One region of the Geobacillus sp. FSL W8-0026 genome, then DNA from elsewhere that is predicted to be linked to it. Evidence: riboswitches for the same ligand, from Rfam matches in the RefSeq annotation. Region 1 holds a riboswitch; each other region holds the start of a gene.
What was found. A riboswitch is a leader RNA that binds a small molecule or an ion and turns the genes downstream of it on or off. The one in region 1 is predicted to bind S-adenosylmethionine.

Region 1 (4,701 bases):
CAAGCAAATCGATTTGAATACGATTGCCAATATGTTGAATAACAAAAAATAAGCGAAAGGGAGCTCTGCGCGTGCAAGCTCCCTTTCGTTCGCTATTCGAGCGGCTTGACCATGGCGACGTGTGGAATGCCGGCATCTAGAAATACATCGGACACGGTTGTATAGCCGAGCTGTTGGTAAAACGGTTCCGCGTGCGTCTGGGCGTTTAGCTTCACTTTTTTCGCCCCTTTTGATGTCGCCAGCTGCTCGATGGCTTCCATGACCATGCGGCCGGCTCCCCGCCCCCGGTAGGAAGGCAAGACGCAAATCCGTTCGATTTTGCCGACCCCTTCGTCGATGAAACGAAGACGTCCGGCACCGACCGGGATGTCACCATCATATAAAACGAGATGGAAGGCGTCATCTTCAAACTGATCGATTTCTTCTTCCTCCGGCACGTGCTGTTCCTCGATGAAGACAAGGCGGCGGACGCGCAACGCGTCTTCATAAAGGGGCCGGTCTTTGCTCGTTCCAATGGCGATGTTCATCGGCTACACCGTTTCCTTTCCTCCGACGATAAACGTCTCGTAGACGGTCCACGACCCGTTGTCCAGCTGATAAAGGAGATGGAAGCGATCGACCGTTTCCTCAAAATGGACGTCTTGCAGCTTCAGCTGGCTGTATACATCCGCATATTCGCCACTCGGCAAGTCCCGGCCGATCGTAATGTGCGGCACGAACACAAACTCCGGCTGCCCGGAAAACAAGCCGCTGTGCAGCTGCTCATGAAGGCGTTCAAGCACGTCGTTTGGCTCCACTTTCAAATAAATGACGTTGCTGGTCGGGTAAAACGAGCTGAATTTCGTCACTTTAATCGGAATTGGAGGCGTTTTCGCTGCGATGCGATGCAGCTCCTTTGCCATCGCCTTCAACTTCTCCTCGTCCGCCTCAAATGGATATTTCAATGTAATGTGCGGCGGGATGAGGGCGTAATGGCTGTCATACCGCTTCCGGTAGGAGTTGGCGAAATCTTGGATTCGTTTGGACGGAAAGATGACAATGCCGTATTTCATTTCAATTCCCCTCCTTGAGATGGTTAGCGTTGGACGGCTACAGCGTCAAAATCGTCGATAGCGCCCGAGGCACATCGGGCTGCCAATGCGTCCACGCATGGCCGCCGGCAAACTCATGGTACGTATAGGCAAACCCTTTTTCGACCAACAAATCTCGCGCCTTTCGATTCGGGGTCACAAAGTCGCGCACTTGTCCGTCTGTCGTTTTTACAGCCGTTTCTTCCGAGCCGACGGAATGGTAAATGGCGAGCAGCGACGGATCGCGGAATGAGCGAATGAGCGCCAAGAGCGAATCATCGATGTAGGGGGACTGCATGGCGATTTTTCCGAATGTATGCGGATACAACAGTCCGGCGGTCAACGATACGGTCCCGCCGAGCGAATCACCGATGAGCGCCCGGCCTTTGCCCATTTGATACGTCGGCAGTTCGCGGTCCAAAAACGGCACGAGTTCATGGGCTAGAAAGCGGAGATACGCTCCGTGCTTCGTTCCCGATGGATGATACTTTTCATAGCGGTCGTTTACATTCCGATACGGAATACCGACGACGATCGTGCGGTCAATCGTGCCGTTGGCCATTAACGTTTCGACAGCCGTTTTCATTTTTCCGTACATAAAGTAATCTTTGCCGTCTTGAGCGATTAATAAAGAATATTTGTAAAGCGGGGAAAAATTGCTTGGCAAATAGACGAGCAGTTCGATTTTCTCCTGAAGCTCCCCGCTATATAGCGCGTAATCGCGCATCGTTCCTGCTGTCATGACCATCCTCCAGTGAAAGCGCAAGTTCATCTGTTATTGTAACATATTTGTACAAAAAATGTTAATCAAGGGCTCGAATTTTTTGTGAATTTGCCGAGTGATGCGCAGCGAAAAAAAGACTTGCAAAAACCGCTGGAATGCGTTACATTTCTTAATAAATAAAATTGCAACAAAATTGAATACCCATCCTGTTCTTATCGAGAGAAGCGGAGGGAACTGGCCCAATGAAGCTTCAGCAACCAGCCGCCCGGCGGCCAGGTGCTAAATCCAGCGAATTGAGCATTCAATTCGGCAGATAAGAAGAAGCATGACCATGTGTATGGAAAAGTCTTCTTCTTGGAAGACTTTTTTTATTTTCCTTTGTTTCGGCGGCCGTTTTGCCGACCTGTGAGGCGGGGCGGCAGCGAAGCGTTTGGGCGCTGCGGCCGCCGGTCGTTGGGCAAGAGGAATTTTTTTGCAGAAGGAGAGAGATGAGATGGAGAAACTGGAGACGTTGTTAGCGCAAATCGGCAACCGGAGCGAAACCGTGACAGGAACGGTCAACCCGCCCGTCTATTTTTCGACCGCCTACCGCCATGCCGGCATCGGGGAATCGACCGGGTTTGACTACATCCGCACCGGCAATCCAACGCGCAAAATTGTTGAGGAGGCGATCGCAAAGCTGGAAGGCGGCGATCAAGGCTATGCGTTCAGCTCCGGCATGGCCGCCATTCAGACGGTGCTCGCCTTGTTTGAGAGCGGAGATGAGTTTCTCGTATCGGCCGACCTTTACGGCGGCACGTACCGGCTGTTTGAGCGCGGCTGGCGCAAGTACGGTCTTCGGTTCCATTATGTCGATTTTTCCGATCTCGATGCGGTGGAAGCGTGTATCAGCGAAAAAACGAAGGCGATTTTCTTGGAAACGCCGACAAACCCACTGATGCACGAGACCGATATTTCCGCGGTCGCCCAGCTTGCCCAACGGCACGGGCTATTGTTGATCGTGGATAACACGTTTTACACCCCGGTGCTCCAGCGCCCGATCGAACAAGGAGCCGATATCGTCCTCCACAGCGCCACGAAATATTTAGGCGGCCATAACGATGTGTTGGCCGGCTTGGTCGTCGCCAAGGGAGAAGCGCTTTGTCAACGCTTGGCCGAGTACCATAACGCCATCGGCGCCGTCTTGTCCCCGTTTGACTCTTGGCTATTGATCCGCGGGATGAAAACGTTGGCGCTAAGGATGCGCCAGCATGAAGAAAACGCCAAGCGCATCAGCGCCTTTTTGCGCGAACAGGAAGACGTGACCGACGTCTTATATCCAGGAAGAGGTGGGATGCTGTCGTTCCGGATTGCCGATGAAAAGTGGGTGAACGGATTTTTAAAAAGCTTGCGCCTTATTACGTTCGCGGAAAGCCTAGGCGGGGTTGAAAGCTTCATCACGTACCCAGCGACGCAGACGCACGCGGACATTCCGGAAGACATCCGCATCCGAAACGGCGTCTGCAACCGGCTGCTCCGCTTCTCGGTCGGCATTGAGCACGCCGATGATTTGATCGCCGACTTGGCGCAAGCGTTCAAAAACATGAAAGAGGTGTGAGCGATGGAACGGGAATGGTCGTTTTCGACAAAACTGCTCCATAACGAATGGAAAGTCGACCGCGCAACCGGGGCGGTGAGCGTGCCGATCCAGCACGCCTCCACGTTCCATCAGTTCGATTTCGACTCGTTTGGCAAATACGACTACAGCCGCTCCGGCAACCCGACGCGCGAGGCGCTTGAGGAGACGATCGCCGCCTTGGAAGGCGGTGTGCGCGGGTTCGCGTTCGCCTCGGGCATGGCCGCCATCTCCACGGCGTTGTTGCTCCTGTCCAAAGGCGACCATGTGCTCGTAACCGAAGACGTCTACGGCGGCACGTACCGGATCGTCACCGAAGTGCTGAGCCGGTTTGGCATTGACTATACGTTCGTCGATATGACCGATCGCAAGGCGGTGGCGGAAAACATCCGGCCGAACACGAAAGTCATTTATATGGAAACGCCGTCCAACCCGCTGTTAAAAGTGACCGACATTCGCGCTGTCGTCGAGCTGGCGAAAGCGCACGGCTGTTTGACGTTTTTGGATAATACGTTCATGACCCCGGCGCTGCAGCGGCCGTTGGATCTTGGTGTCGACGTTGTCCTCCACAGCGCGACGAAGTTTTTAGCCGGCCATAGCGACGTCGTCGCCGGACTGGCGGTCGTGAAAGACGAGGAGCTCGGCAAACAGCTGTACAAATGGCAAAACGCCTTTGGCGCCGTCCTCGGCGTCCAAGACGCGTGGCTTGTGCTTCGGGGGCTAAAAACGCTTCACGTTCGGCTGAAACAGTCGTCCGAATCGGCCATGGCCATCGCCGAGTATTTGCTCCGCCATCCGAAAGTGGAAGAGGTGTATTATCCGGGATTGGCGAACCATCCGGGCCATGACATTCAACGCAGCCAAGCGGCGGGGTTTGGCGCCGTACTGTCGTTCCGCTTGGCCGATGAAGAAGCGGCCCGGACGTTCGTCCGCCACGTCCGCCTGCCGGTGTTCGCCGTCAGCCTTGGGGCGGTCGAATCGATTTTGTCGCACCCGGCAAAAATGTCGCACGCCGCCATGCCGAAGGAAGAGCGGCTGCGGCGCGGCATTACCGACGGCTTGCTGCGGCTGAGCGTCGGGCTTGAGGATGTCAACGATCTGATCGCCGATGTTGAGCAGGCGCTGTCGTTTGTGAAAGAACGGCCGTCGATTTCGGCGCGCTAAAAGGCGGCGAACGAAAGCTCCGTTGTCGTGGGGGAAGTGATGGACATGGTCATCACGCAAATCTATCCCTGCGCCAGTGCCAACGCCGGCCGCGCCCGGAAGTGGTGAACATGGTCATCACACAAAGC
Region 2 (4,701 bases), 1.5 Mb from region 1:
CTTTTTTCATCAGCGCCGTGAAAGAGAGCTCCCGCGCTAGGCGAAGCGGAAGCGGCTCAATGCTCCTCCGTCAGCCGATGATCGCGCATGATCGTTTCCAGCAAATGCTCGCATCCCGCTCGGATCAGGTGATACACTTCGGCAAAATTGCCCGTATAGTACGGGTCTGGCACGTCGTCCGTTTCCCGTTCCGGCACGAAATCGAGCAGCCGAGCGATCACCGCTCTCGACCGGAGGCCGGCCAACCGCCGCAAATCGTTCAAATTGGTGGCATCCATGGCGATGATATAATCGAACTCCTCCAAGTCGCGGCGGGCGACTTGCCGGGCGCGGATGCCGGAATAATCGATCTTGTTCTCGCTTAAAATTCGCCGCGTTTCCGCATGCGGCGGTTCCCCCACATGCCAGCTGCCCGTTCCCGCCGAATCAACGGTGATGACATGCTCTAGTCCCCGCTCTTTCACCAAATGGCGAAAAACAGCTTCCGCCATCGGCGAACGGCAGATGTTTCCAAGACAAACGAACAGCACTTTCACCATCCGAAACGGCCTCCCTTTCGCCATCGTGATGAACATCGTTTCATTCGGTATTGTTTCTTTTTTCTCGCCGGCCTAGCCTCTCTTTCACCGCACAGGCCCGCCTCTCCATTTTACCATACCGTCTGTTTCTCGGCTGGGCAACAGACGATCTCCTCTCCCGCTTTTCAGCGCCGATGTGGTACAATACATGATAACCGCTATGAAAGGAGCGCGAATCATGGACTTATCCAAACCGTCGGCGGAAAACGTCGAATACATGATTGAACAATTGAAACAAAAATTAAAAATGCTCAATTGGGAAGCGATGAAGCCATCACATTTTTCCGAGGAATGGTACGATGAATTGAAAGAGATTTTCGAGATGGTGATGAAACGCGAGACGTTCAGTCCGAGTGAAATGCAAGCCATTGTGGAAGAACTCGGGAATCTGCGCAAAAAGTAAAGGCTTGCCGGTCGTAAGGCGCGCGGTTTTGAAGGGCGGAAAACGGGGCGTCTTTCCGCCGAACCGCGGGGTTCGCTGACATGCCGCACCGGCCAGCCATGATCCAAAGGCGCTTGCCCGCCAAGATAAACATAATTCCCATCGAAAAACTAGGATTGACATTGGCGGCAATTGTGCTAAAATTTTAATCAATTACATCATTGCATACGCTTATCAAGAGCGAGGGAGGGACTGGCCCGATGAACTCCGGCAACCTGCTCTGGCTAGCAAGGTGCCAATTCCAGCAAAAATGGGGTCCATTTTGAAAGATAAGGCGGCGCTAATTCTTCCGCTCTTTCCAAAATCAAAATGGGAAGGGCATTTTTGTCGCCGAGCTGCCGCTTGCTGAGTAAATATCCAACTAATCACGTTGATTTTCTTTGGTTTTATAAGGAGGGAAAAACGATGCTCACGTACGATCAGTGGGAAACGGCAGAAAAACCGTCTTTTCCGTCTGACAATGAAACAAAAGGAGCGCTTGACGTTCTCGCTTGGGCGTACCGCGAGTACGGTGATGAAATGGTGTACGCCTGTAGCTTTGGCATCGAAGGCATCGTGCTGATCGATCTGATTTCCCAAGTGAAGCCGGATGCGGAAATCGTCTTTCTCGACACGGGGCTGCATTTTCAAGAAACGTATGACACGATCGAAAAAGTGAAAGAAAAATATCCTTCGCTCCGCATCGTGATGAAACGCCCGTCACTGACGTTGGAACAACAAGCCGCCCAGTTTGGTGATGAACTATGGAAGCGCGATCCGAACAAATGTTGCGAGCTGCGCAAAGTCATTCCGCTGCGTGAAGCGCTGACTGGGGTGACCGCTTGGATTTCCGGCTTGCGCCGCGAACAATCGCCGACGCGGCGCCATGTCGAATACATCAATAAGGATGACAAATTCCGTTCGGTCAAAGTCTGTCCGCTCATTCATTGGACATGGAAAGACGTATGGAACTACGTGTATAAGCACGATCTTCCGTACAACGTGCTTCATGACCGCGGCTACCCGAGCATCGGCTGCGCTCCGTGTACAGCGCCGGCAGTCGATCCGAACGATTTGCGCTCCGGGCGCTGGGCCGGCCAAGGGAAGACCGAGTGCGGGCTCCATCTCACATAGGAGGAACCCATCGTATGCTCCTTGCGATTGCGGTTTCTCATTTCCTTTTTCTTCGCCATGAACATGGCGGCATGTAAGCGATTTTTCAGTCTATCAATCTAGGAGGTTGTGAACATGAGCGTAAGCATCCCGCATGGCGGCACATTAATCAACCGTTGGAATCCCGATTATCCGCTTGACGAAGCATCCAAAACGATCGAACTGTCGAAAGCGGAATTAAGCGATTTGGAATTGATCGGCACGGGGGCGTACAGTCCGCTCACCGGCTTTTTAACGAAAGCGGACTACGACGCGGTTGTGGAAACGATGCGCCTCGCTGACGGCACCGTCTGGAGCATTCCGATCACGCTCGCGGTGACGGAGGAGAAAGCGAAAGAACTTGCTGTCGGCGATAAAGCGAAGCTCGTTTATAACGGCGACGTGTACGGCGTCATCGAAATCGCCGATATGTACCGCCCGGACAAAACAAAAGAAGCTACGTTCGTTTACAAAACGGATGAACTCGCCCACCCTGGCGTACGCAAACTGTTTGAAAAACCGGATGTGTACGTCGGCGGGGAAGTCACGCTTGTCAAACGGACCGATAAAGGACCGTTCGCCGCGTTTTATTTCGATCCGGCCGAAACGCGGAAGCGGTTTGCCGAACTCGGCTGGAACACCGTTGTCGGCTTCCAAACGCGCAACCCGGTTCACCGCGCTCACGAATACATTCAAAAATGCGCGCTTGAGATCGTCGACGGTTTGTTTTTAAACCCGCTCGTCGGTGAAACGAAAGCGGATGACATTCCGGCTGACATCCGGATGGAAAGCTACCAAGTGCTGCTGGAAAACTATTATCCGAAAGACCGCGTCTTCCTTGGCGTCTTCCAAGCGGCCATGCGCTATGCCGGACCGCGCGAGGCCATTTTCCATGCCATGGTGCGCAAAAACTTCGGCTGCACGCACTTCATCGTCGGCCGCGACCACGCCGGTGTCGGCAATTACTACGGCACATATGACGCACAAAAAATCTTCTCGAACTTTACGGCTGAAGAGCTCGGGATCACGCCGCTCTTTTTCGAACATAGCTTTTATTGCACGAAATGCGAAGGCATGGCGTCAACGAAAACGTGCCCGCATGATGCTGAGTATCATGTCGTTCTTTCCGGCACGAAAGTCCGTGAAATGCTTCGCAACGGCCAAGTGCCGCCAAGCACGTTCAGCCGCCCGGAAGTCGCCGCCGTCTTGATCAAAGGATTGCAACAGCGCGAAGCGGTCACCCCGTCAACGCGGTAAAGGAGGAGCGTCATGAGCACGAACATCGTTTGGCATCAAACATCGGTCACGAAACAAGACCGGCGCGAGCGCAACGGCCATCATAGCGCCATCCTTTGGTTCACCGGGCTGTCCGGCTCCGGCAAATCAACGGTGGCGAACGCCGTCTCTAGACGGCTGTTTGAGCTCGGCATTCAAAACTACGTATTAGACGGCGACAACATCCGCCACGGGCTCAACAAAGACCTCGGCTTTTCCGCCGCCGACCGGACGGAAAACATCCGCCGCATCGGCGAAGTGGCCAAACTGTTTGTCGACAGCGGACAGTTTGTGTTAACGGCGTTTATTTCCCCGTTTGCCGAAGACCGGGCGCTCGTCCGCCGTCTCGTCGACGAGGACGAGTTTATCGAAATTTATGTTAGCTGTCCGCTTGAAGAATGTGAAAAACGCGACCCAAAAGGGCTGTACGAAAAAGCGCGCCGCGGGGAAATTCGCGAATTTACCGGCATCGACTCGCCGTACGAAGCGCCGACAGCGCCGGAGCTGACGATCGAAACCGACCGCTATTCGGTCGAAGAATGCGTCGAGCAAGTGCTCGCTTATTTGCGCGAACGGAGAATGATCCCGGCAGCGAAGGCGGACTGATTGTTCCTCCTTTGCTCAAAAGAACGGAAGAACATTTGCCAAAGTCGTTTGCGCACAAAAGCAAACGATGTACAATAAAAAGCACAGCTAGGCATTCACGCCGCTCTCCGGCGGTTGGCTGAATCATGCACGAAGGGGCTGAAACAACGATGGGAAAAGTCTACCTTGTCGGCGCCGGCCCTGGCGATCCGGAACTGATCACCGTCAAAGGACTAACATGCATTCAACGGGCGGATGTCATTTTGTACGACCGTCTCATTAACGAAGAGTTGTTGTCATACGCCAAGCCGGACGCTGAATTGATCTTTTGCGGGAAGCTGCCCGGCTGCCACGCCATGCAGCAGGAAACGATCAACCGCGCGCTCGTCCTGCATGCCAAAAAGGGGAAAACTGTCGTCCGCTTAAAAGGCGGCGATCCATTCGTGTTCGGGCGCGGCGGCGAAGAGGCGGAAGCGCTCGTCAAGCATGGGATTGAGTTTGAGATCGTTCCCGGTGTCACCTCTGCCATCGCCGCAGCGGCGTATGCCGGCATCCCGGTCACCCATCGCGAGTTCAGCTCAAGCGTCGCCTTTGTCACCGGGCACCGGCGCGAAGGAAGCGGCGACGAAATTCAATGGGAAAGCCTAGCCAAAGGCATCGACACCATTGCCATTTATATGGGGATTCAGC
Region 3 (4,701 bases), 340 kb from region 1:
CTGCCTTTGGCCGCTTGTTCTCGCTGTTGGGAACGGGCGCCGCCAAACATCGGATCATCCGAGCGAATTCAGCGGAAAGGGGGAGGACGATGACGCTCACGCTCTATTGGTATCCAAAGTGCGGAACGTGCCGGAAGGCGAAAAAATGGTTGGATGACCACGGCATTGAGGTGCAAACGGTGCATTTGGTCGACGAGCCGCTGACGAAAGAGCAGCTCGCCGACCTGCATCGGAAAAGCGGGCTGCCGCTGAAAACATTTTTTAATACAAGCGGGTTGAAATACCGCGAGCTCGGATTAAAGGACAAGCTTGACGGCGCATCGGAAGACGAGATGCTCAATTGGCTCGCTTCGGACGGAATGCTGGTGAAGCGGCCGATTTTGACGGATGGCGAGCGGGTGATCGTCGGGTTTCGCGAGTCGGCGTATGAATCGTTTTTTGGACAGGCGCCGGCCGTGAATCGGTAATGAGTTCGCCATCCGGGCACGGCGGAACGGCAACAGTGAAAGGGGCAAACGGGGGTTGTTCCGCCGGTTCGGGCGGCCGGCGTAGACAACGGTTTTCGACAGGGCGGGTGCGAAGCCCAAAAATTTTTCGCCGGCCGAACAGACAGACGGTGAGTTTTCGCGGAAAATCGGTTATGATGAAGAGGAGCACACTTTTTTGTCGCAATGGAGGGATTCGATGAACACGCCAAAGGAACTTCGCTATACGAAAGAGCATGAGTGGGTGCGCGTCGAAGGCGAACACGTGCGCATCGGCATTACGGATTACGCGCAATCCGAGTTGGGGGATATCGTCTTTGTCGAACTGCCGGAAGTGGGCGCGCAGCTGAAAGCGAACGAGCCGTTCGGCAGCGTTGAGTCGGTGAAAACCGTCTCGGAGCTGTACGCGCCGGTCAGCGGAACGGTCGTCGAAGTAAACGAGGCGCTCAACGATCATCCGGAGTATGTCAACGAATCGCCGTACGAGAAAGCGTGGATGATCGTCGTGAAACCGAGCGACACCCGTGAGATTGACCAATTATTGACAGCGGAACAATATGAAGCGATGGTGACGGAAGGATAAACATGGCCGTCATTTTCGGCTCAATTCGGGCACCCTATACATATGGAAGAAATGAAACAAGGGGGTGCGAAAGATGGCGCTGCAATCGGCGCGCATCGATGTGACCGATCGGGTAATCGGCAAATGGAACGGCCGCACGCTTGATTTGTATGCGGAAGGGGAGCTGATCGGCCATGTTCCGCTTCCGGAGACCGTTCCGTTAAAAAGCGGCTATACAGTGCAAAATGGAAAAGTTTACAAAGACGTGACCGCTACCGTTGAGCCGGGGCAAAAATATGTCGACTGCGACGGGGAAGCGGGCTGGTGTTGAAAGGCAACGGTGGATGGCCGTTGCTTTTTTTCAACCTTTGGCTCGCATCGATCATACAATAGAGCACAACATTGGTGGAGTTAGGTGGGGCGGATATGCGACAAGTGGAAAAGGTGATCATCGTCGAGGGGAGATCGGATAAACAAAAGGTGGCGGCGGTGTTGAATGAACCGGTCGTGATCGTGTGTACGAACGGGACGATCAGCGATGCCCGCTTGGAAGAGTTGGCCGACGAGTTCGAAGGCCAAGATGTATACGTGCTTGCCGACGCCGATGAGGCGGGGGAGAAGCTGCGCCGCCAGTTTCGCCGCATGTTTCCCGAAGCCGAACATATTTATATTGACCGGGCGTACCGGGAAGTGGCGGCCGCTCCGCTTTGGCATTTGGCGCAAGTGTTGCTGCGCGCCGATTTTGAGGTGCGAATGGAATGGTTGATGAAGGGGGGAAGCGGGTGAACGCGATCGATCGCAATGAGCTCAGAAAAACGATCGAGAACGAGCCGCTTTTGGCGCTGTATTTGTATACCCCGCTGTGCGGCACATGTCAATTGGCGCGGCGGATGCTCGTGATTATCGAGCAGCTATTCCCGACGTTGCCGTTTTACGAAACGGATATCAACTATATTCCTGAGCAGGCTGTGGAGTGGCAAATTTCCAGCGTTCCATGCTTGCTTCTTTTTGTTGACGGAGCGATGGCCGACAAATGGTATGCGTTCCCTTCCGTCACCGATTTGTATGAGCAACTGCAAGCCCGGCTGCCGCGTTGACTGTCCCCCTTTTTTTGACTCCGTTTGACACATTTCTTGGGAAATGACAAAAACGGCGTCCGTTCGTCAACAGGCTGTCGAGATTTTTGTAAAGGATTCTTGCCCCCACATATGGAAATAGAGAACAAAGGACATGGGGGTGATGGTCAATGGAAGTGCGTGAGTTTGTGGAACGGTTCATCGAGCGGATGCAAATGTTGCGTCATTTGTTGCCGATTTTGCCGGACGAGCAGTTATGCGTTCGGTTTGAAAGCGACGGGGAGGCCGCTTCCGTCTTGCTTGGCAAAGAGCCGGCCATCGTTGAGTGCGAGAACGATGAACGAAACACGTTGACGGTGCGCGGTTCGAAGGAAGCGCTCGCCTCCTTGCTGAGCGGTGAGCTGAAGCTGCAGCAGCTCGTCCGGCTGCAAGAAGTGCACGTATCGGGAAGCTTCCGCCATTTATTGCTGCTGGAGTCGCTCCTCCATTTGGCCAAGCCGTATCGGCATGTTGGATAAAAAATAGGTTGACACGATTCGACATCCAATGATACAATCACATTCGTAACCAAATTGAATACATTTGCGTTGTGCTCTTATCAAGAGAGGTGGAGGGATGTGCCCAATGAAGCCCGGCAACCGTCAGCGCTTGCGCTGAAATGGTGCCAATTCACACAAAGCAGCCTGCTTTGAGAGATAAGAGACGGAATGGTAGACAATACCTTTCTGTTCTCCGCGGGCAGAAAGGTTTTCTTTTTGCGCTTGCTTGGGCGCTGGGCGTGAACAGCCCGCTTCGGCTGCTTGCGCGGGCGCGCTCGGCGGCGGGGCTTGCGCCTGCTGGCGAACGGGAAGCGCACGGCAAGAAAGGAAGGTGAAACGATGATCACCCTTGAACAGGTGACGAAAGTATACCAAGCGGCCAACGGTGCGGTGACAGCCGTTGACAACGTGTCGCTTGAGATTCGCGAAGGAGAAATTTTTGGAATTATCGGCTACAGCGGGGCCGGAAAAAGTTCGCTCATTCGGCTGTTAAACGGATTGGAAAAACCGACGAGCGGTCGGGTGATCGTCGCCGGCCGCGACATGGCGCGCGTGAAAGGTCGGGAGCTTCGAAACGCCCGTCAGGAAATCGGCATGATTTTCCAGCATTTCAACTTGCTTTGGTCGCGCACCGTCAGGGAAAATATCGCTTTTCCGCTCGAGATCGCCGGTGTTCCGAGAGAGGAACGGCAAAAGCGCGTCGATGAGCTCATCCAGCTTGTCGGTCTCACCGGGCGGGAAGAGGCGTATCCGTCGCAGCTGAGCGGCGGGCAAAAGCAGCGGGTCGGCATCGCGCGGGCGCTCGCCAACAATCCGAAAGTCCTGCTTTGCGATGAGGCGACGTCCGCCCTCGATCCGCAGACGACGGACGCGATTTTGGATTTGCTCGTTGACATCAACAAGCGGCTCGGGCTGACGATCGTGCTCATCACCCATGAAATGCACGTCATTCGCAAAATTTGCGACCGCGTCGCGGTGATGGAAAGCGGCAAAATCGTCGAACAAGGCGACGTGCTGCACGTGTTCCGGAACCCGCAGCAGCCGATTACGAAACGGTTCGTCAAGCAGCTGGTCGAGCCGGAGGAAACCGAAGAAGCTGTCTCGCATCTGTTCGGCCACTACCCGAACGGGGTGATCGCGCAGTTGACGTTTGTCGGCGCCGCCGCTGGACAGCCGCTCATTACGCAAGTCGTCCGCCAATTTGCCGTTGATGTCAACATTTTACAAGGAAAAATTTCACAAACCCATCAAGGCGCCTACGGCGTGCTGTTTGTGCACATCGACGGGGCGGCGGATGAAATCGGTCGGGCGCTCGACTATATTCAAGACCAACAAGTGGCGGTGGAGGTGATTCACGATGCTCGCTAACCTCCTGCCGAACGTGCAATGGGAAACGATGTGGGCGGCAACGGTCGAGACGCTGTACATGACCGGCATGGCGGTCGCCGCCACGTTCGTCCTCGGAGTGGTGCTTGGGCTGCTGTTATTTTTAACGGCAAAGGGAAACCTATGGGAGAACCGGCTGGCCAATACGGTCATCGCGGCGTTCGTCAACATTTTCCGCTCCATTCCGTTCATTATTTTGATCATTTTGCTTATTCCGTTTACGAAATGGCTCGTCGGGACGATGCTCGGCGCCAACGCGGCGCTGCCGGCGCTCATCATCGGTGCGGCGCCGTTTTACGCCCGCATGGTTGAGATCGCCCTCCGCGAAATTGACAAAGGGGTCATTGAAGCGGCGCAGGCGATGGGCGCCTCGACGTGGACGATCATTTGGAAGGTGCTTTTGCCGGAATCGTTGCCAGCTCTTGTCTCGGGGATTACCGTCACCGCGGTGTCGCTTGTCGGCTATACGGCGATGGCTGGCGTTGTCGGCGCCGGTGGACTTGGGAATTTGGCGTATTTGGAAGGATTTCAGCGCAGCCATAACGATGTGACGTTTGTCGCGACCGTGTTGGTGCTTGTGATTGTCTTTGTCATTCAGTGGATCGGTGACATTGTCACTTCCAAAATAGATAAACGATAAAAGGAGGAAAAAA
Region 4 (4,701 bases), 510 kb from region 1:
GGGGGACACAGCATGAAATCAACCGTCAACTTACATGACGTCATCGCCGGCCAAAGCGCGCCGCCGCCGTGCGATACAACGCTCGGCGTTCGCTTGACAGAAGCCCGGGACGGCTATGCGAAAGGAGTATGGAAGGTAAGCGAATCGCTGCTCAACGGCAACGGCGTCATTATGGGCGGGTTTGTCGGCGCAGCTGCGGATATTGTGATGGCGTATGCGGTGACGACCTTGCTTCGCGATAACCAAATGCACGCTTCGATCAATTTGCACACGACGTTTCATCGTCCGCTGGAAGCGGGGGAAGCGGAAATCGAGGCGCTAGTGGAAAAACCCGGGCGAACGGTCGTTTATGTGACCGCCACCGTGCGGCAAAGCGGCAAAGAGGTGGCGAGCGCCACGTCATCCGTGATCATCATGGAAAAACGATGAAGGTCATTCGTGCGAGCGGGTCATGGGCAGGATTCCGAAAGAAGGCCAAACAGGCTGGTGAAAAGCGGTTGTTTCTTTCGGACAATGGGGGGAGCGTGTGAAAGACGATTCTGACGCGACAAGGCTTTTCTATTTAAGAAGCGAGGCCGGTAAGCGGCCTGTTTCCTTAAATCACCGCCCCTCAAAACCTACTGGAAAGAAAGCGGCATTTCGGACAACGACTCCGGACGCCTTGGCTCTTCACAACGGGCAGGGGGAATGATGATGGGCTTTGCCCGCCAGCGCGAGCCGAACTGCAGGGGGCGCTCAGTTCCTAACCGCCCCCAGTGACAAAGCGCCGAAGAAAGCGCTGTCAAAAAACAGCGGCTTTTCGGCGCTTTCCGTTGCTTGTTAAGAGCGGACAAACGTTTTCGGCATCACGACGGCGACGACTTGCCCGCGGGCGCATAATTCACCGTTCGCAAACACTTCGGTGTCAACTTGCCATTTTTTCGGGTGAATTTCCGTCACCGTGCCGATGGCCACAAGCGGCACCCCGTGCGGCGTCGGTTTGAGAAAATCGACGTGCAGCGAAGCGGTGACAAAGCGCGGCGGCGTCTCCCCGCTACCCGGCTCATGGCCGTTTTTCCGGTGCAGCGCCAGCGCTGCTGAACCAGTACCGTGGCAGTCGATGAGCGAGGCGATCAATCCACCGTATACAAACCCAGGGATGGCAGTATGTTCGGGGCGCGGCGTGTATACGGTCACCGTCTTGTCCCCTTGCCATCCGGTGCGGAAATGGTGGCCCGTCTCATTCAAACGGCCGCAGCCATAGCACCAAGCGAATTCCTCCGGATAGTCGTCTTGAATGGCGTGAACGATCGTTTCTTCCATGACATCTCCTCCCCTCTTTATTCTTAGTATATCATCCAATTGAAAAAGTCTCGACCCTAAAGCGCACTTTTTGCCCTAAAGTTGCTGTCCATGCTACAATGACCGTCATGAACAACGAAGTGGCTCCATCAGGAATCATTCCCACATGTCAGCCCACACACGGACTGCCATCCGTACAAAACGAAGCTGACAGGACCTATAAGGATGGTGATTTCGGGAAAAATACGGATGGCCACCCATTTTCTATAAAAATGCCGAACTGACGCGGATTTTCATCCTTGGGTGGAGGGCAAACCGTTGCCCATGGAACTTTCCGTGAAAATGCCGAACTGACGCGAGATTTTCACGCCTCGGTGGAGGGCAGATCACACTGCCCATGAAACTTTTCTGATTAAAAAGGCCGCCCATTGGTGTGTGACAGCGGTTTTTCACCGGCCTTCTATGCCACCGGTCGATGTGCGGTCAAGGCAAAAAAATAGAAAGAGGCGCCAGCCACGCTCTGACGCCCAAAGCCCGATCGATGCAAAATCGCGGGCTGCCTGTTTTCATTCTTCTTATCGTTCCGGTTCGTAAAATTCGATCCATTCCCCGTCCGGGCCGAGGAAAAACAAATATTTCGCCCCGTTCGGAAGCGCGGTAATGTCCTCCCAAACGAGCGGAACGCCAAGCGACACGAGCCGCTCTTTCTCCTGTTCAATGCCTTCGACCGTAAATGCGACGTGATGCACTTTTCCTTCCGTCGGCAAATCCGGATTGTATCCTTCGATGAGCTCAACGATGACTTGGCCGTCAAGCCCCAAAAACGCCAGTTTCATCGTCCCGTTCGTATGAATCATCTCGCTGAGCAGCTCGAGGCCGACGACGTTTTGATAAAATACTTTCGATGTTTCAATATCTTTCACTTGGATGCCGACGTGTTCAAATTTTTTGACTGCCATCCGCTGTTCTTCCTTTCTCTCACGTTCTACGATTCAATGGAAAACACAGCCCGCAAATACGGGGTCATTGACGGTGGAAAACGTATTTTTTCCTAGCCCCTGCCATAGATAGCGATCAAGGGCGTACGCCCCCTCCGCTTTCCATCCCTCCGCCTCATCGTTCGTCAGCACGAGGGAAACCATCGTTCCTTGGGTTTCCCATACAGGTGGACATAGCCGTCCCCGCAGTCGATATGCACGACCGCCTAGCGATCGAACCGGATGAGCTCCGTCCGCACGCAGCGCATGACGTGAACGGGAAACGTCGCCGCCACCACATGCGCCGCCATGCAAGCGCGGAGCGACAGTCGTTCCGCCACGCCCCCTCACCTCCCATCATCAAAAACCCCCTTCGCCTCGGAATGATGCGAAAGGGGCCATGAGCCGTTCTTATCATCCAAAGCGAAACCGCTTTGCGGGTGTTAGCACCTTGCCTGCGGCAGGTTGCTGTGGGGTCATCAAGCCCGTTCTCTCGCCCACTCTTGATAAGACGTATGCAATTTATCTTCTATCTTATCATACATCATCAAAGGCAACAATCGTCATTGTTCGACTTCCGGTTGCTCGGACGTGACGCCGACATCTTTCCACGTCAGTTTCGAGCCCGGATCGACCGTAAAGTTGGCGACGCGGTTGTTAACCGCAAGGATGGAGAAGCGATACAGCGTCGGAATGACCGGAACTTCTTCGTTCATCAGCTGTTGCCATTCACTGTAAATTTTCCGGCGATATTCTTTGTCAAACGCCTGCTCCGAATGGCCTTTTTCCAACAGTTCATCGTTTTTCTCATTGACCCAGCGCGAGTAGTTGAACATGACGTTCCGTCCATACAATCCGTATGGATCGACGTCCGTGCCCGTCGCCCACGCGGCTGCGTAAACGTCCACTTTCGGATCATCTTTTTTGACCATATCATAGAAAGAGTTGAACTCCGCCAAGCGTCCGTCCACAAGCTGAACATCGAGACCCACATCTTTCCAGCATTGCATATAAAACTTGGCCAACGGTTCAGCGATGTCCCCGCCGCTCATCGCCAAGAAGTTGATCTTGAATTTTTTGCCGTTCGGATCTTCGCGGAGGCCATCGCCATCCACATCTTTATATCCCGCTTCATCCAGCAATTGTTTCGCTTTTTCCGGATTGTACGTATACCCTTTGATCGAATTGTCATGGTAGCCCGGGAACGACGGCGGAATGAGCGTGTTCGCCGGGAAGCGTAAGCCATGATACAGGCGGTCGGCCACCTCTTGGGTGTTGATGGCGTACGCCATCGCTTGGCGCAGTTTTTTGTTTTGGAATTTCGGATTGTCCATGACGTTTTCTTGCTTTTTCGCATCCCAGTGGCCGAGTTTAAAGCCGATATAGTTGTACGCCAAATCTATTCTGCCGATAAACTGAATATTTTTTGTTCCTTTAGCATTCACATATTGGTCAGTTGGGAATTCTGCAACATCGATTTCCCCTTTTTTCATCGCTTGCAAAATGACTTTCGGGCTGACGACTTTTAAAATGACACCCTTCAATTTTGGTTTGCCATCCCAATAGTCATCATTGCGAACAAACTCGACCGACTCGCCCGGAACGATTTTCTTCACTTTGAACGGTCCGAAGCCGATCGGGTTTTTCCGAATTTTATCCGATTTCGCCAAGTCTTTGATCGGAATGTCTTTCAAGTAATGCTTCGGCAGCGGATAGGCCCAAATGCCGGTCAACACCGACGGATTGGCCTGTTTCCATGTAATCGTCAACGTCTTTTTGTCGATGACTTTAATGCCAGAAATTTTATTCGCTTTGCCGCTATGATACTCTTCCATTCCAACGATGCCTTGGATGAGCGCATCGCCATAGCGGACGCCGGTGTAATCTTTACTGCCAATGACCAAATAGGCGTACTCCAAGTCTTCGGCGGTCACCGGCTGGCCGTCATGCCAGTTGACGTTGTCTTTGATGCGGATCGTCATCGTCTTTTTATCTTTAGATAGCTCATACGTTGCAGCACCGTCATTCGTAATTTCATAGTCGCTATTGATTCGGAAGAGACTTTCGTCAAAAAACTGCATGACTTCTGCATCGGGTTCTCCTTGGTAAAATGCTCGATTGAGCGTCCCTTCAAACGGCGTATCGGACACAAGGCCGTATTTCAACACGCCGCCGTCGATGATTTTCCCGTCGTTTTTCACCGTCATCGGGAATTTGCTGATGTCTTCCTTCTGAGCCGCCGGTTTTTCGTTATTGTTGCCCTTTCCGCTCGTTGTGTCGGATTTGCCCGTGCACCCGGCGAGCACGAGCAAGAGCGCGGCGAGAGCCGCCAGCCATTTTCTCTTCACATTTTCTTCCCCCTTATCCTAGTCGTTGTCTTGCATCAGCCGCACGTTTCAGCGCTTGGCCGATGAAATTTATGCACAGCATCATCACTAAAATA

Region 2: linked by a shared signal. The riboswitch ahead of NST29_RS02885 (phosphoadenylyl-sulfate reductase) and the one ahead of NST29_RS13475 (methionine biosynthesis PLP-dependent protein) in region 1 are both predicted to bind S-adenosylmethionine.
Region 3: linked by a shared signal. The riboswitch ahead of NST29_RS15215 (methionine ABC transporter ATP-binding protein) and the one ahead of NST29_RS13475 (methionine biosynthesis PLP-dependent protein) in region 1 are both predicted to bind S-adenosylmethionine.
Region 4: linked by a shared signal. The riboswitch ahead of NST29_RS10895 (VOC family protein) and the one ahead of NST29_RS13475 (methionine biosynthesis PLP-dependent protein) in region 1 are both predicted to bind S-adenosylmethionine.

The regions. Positions count from the first base shown of each region.
Region 1 is NZ_CP150194.1:2,693,084-2,697,784, reverse strand. It holds gene NST29_RS13495 (stage VI sporulation protein F) at 1-52, shown strand, start outside; gene NST29_RS13490 (GNAT family N-acetyltransferase) at 93-527, opposite strand; gene NST29_RS13485 (YjcG family protein) at 531-1,052, opposite strand; gene NST29_RS13480 (alpha/beta hydrolase-fold protein) at 1,090-1,818, opposite strand; SAM riboswitch class I at 2,004-2,114, shown strand; gene NST29_RS13475 (methionine biosynthesis PLP-dependent protein) at 2,288-3,391, shown strand; gene metC (cystathionine beta-lyase) at 3,395-4,573, shown strand; gene NST29_RS13465 (hypothetical protein) at 4,636-4,701, opposite strand, start outside.
Region 2 is NZ_CP150194.1:579,035-583,735, reverse strand. It holds gene NST29_RS02895 (low molecular weight protein-tyrosine-phosphatase) at 57-539, opposite strand; gene NST29_RS02890 (DUF1128 domain-containing protein) at 757-981, shown strand; SAM riboswitch class I at 1,189-1,296, shown strand; gene NST29_RS02885 (phosphoadenylyl-sulfate reductase) at 1,426-2,133, shown strand; gene sat (sulfate adenylyltransferase) at 2,248-3,408, shown strand; gene cysC (adenylyl-sulfate kinase) at 3,421-4,032, shown strand; gene cobA (uroporphyrinogen-III C-methyltransferase) at 4,182-4,701, shown strand, end outside.
Region 3 is NZ_CP150194.1:3,029,899-3,034,599, reverse strand. It holds gene NST29_RS15245 (arsenate reductase family protein) at 90-467, shown strand; gene gcvH (glycine cleavage system protein GcvH) at 685-1,068, shown strand; gene NST29_RS15235 (YusG family protein) at 1,142-1,378, shown strand; gene NST29_RS15230 (toprim domain-containing protein) at 1,474-1,833, shown strand; gene NST29_RS15225 (thioredoxin family protein) at 1,830-2,144, shown strand; gene NST29_RS15220 (hypothetical protein) at 2,294-2,641, shown strand; SAM riboswitch class I at 2,716-2,825, shown strand; gene NST29_RS15215 (methionine ABC transporter ATP-binding protein) at 3,002-4,030, shown strand; gene NST29_RS15210 (methionine ABC transporter permease) at 4,020-4,688, shown strand.
Region 4 is NZ_CP150194.1:2,181,022-2,185,722, forward strand. It holds gene NST29_RS10885 (PaaI family thioesterase) at 13-429, shown strand; gene NST29_RS10890 (PaaI family thioesterase) at 820-1,302, opposite strand; gene NST29_RS10895 (VOC family protein) at 1,857-2,240, opposite strand; SAM riboswitch class I at 2,667-2,771, opposite strand; gene opp4A (oligopeptide ABC transporter substrate-binding protein) at 2,822-4,606, opposite strand; gene NST29_RS10905 (ABC transporter permease) at 4,620-4,701, opposite strand, start outside.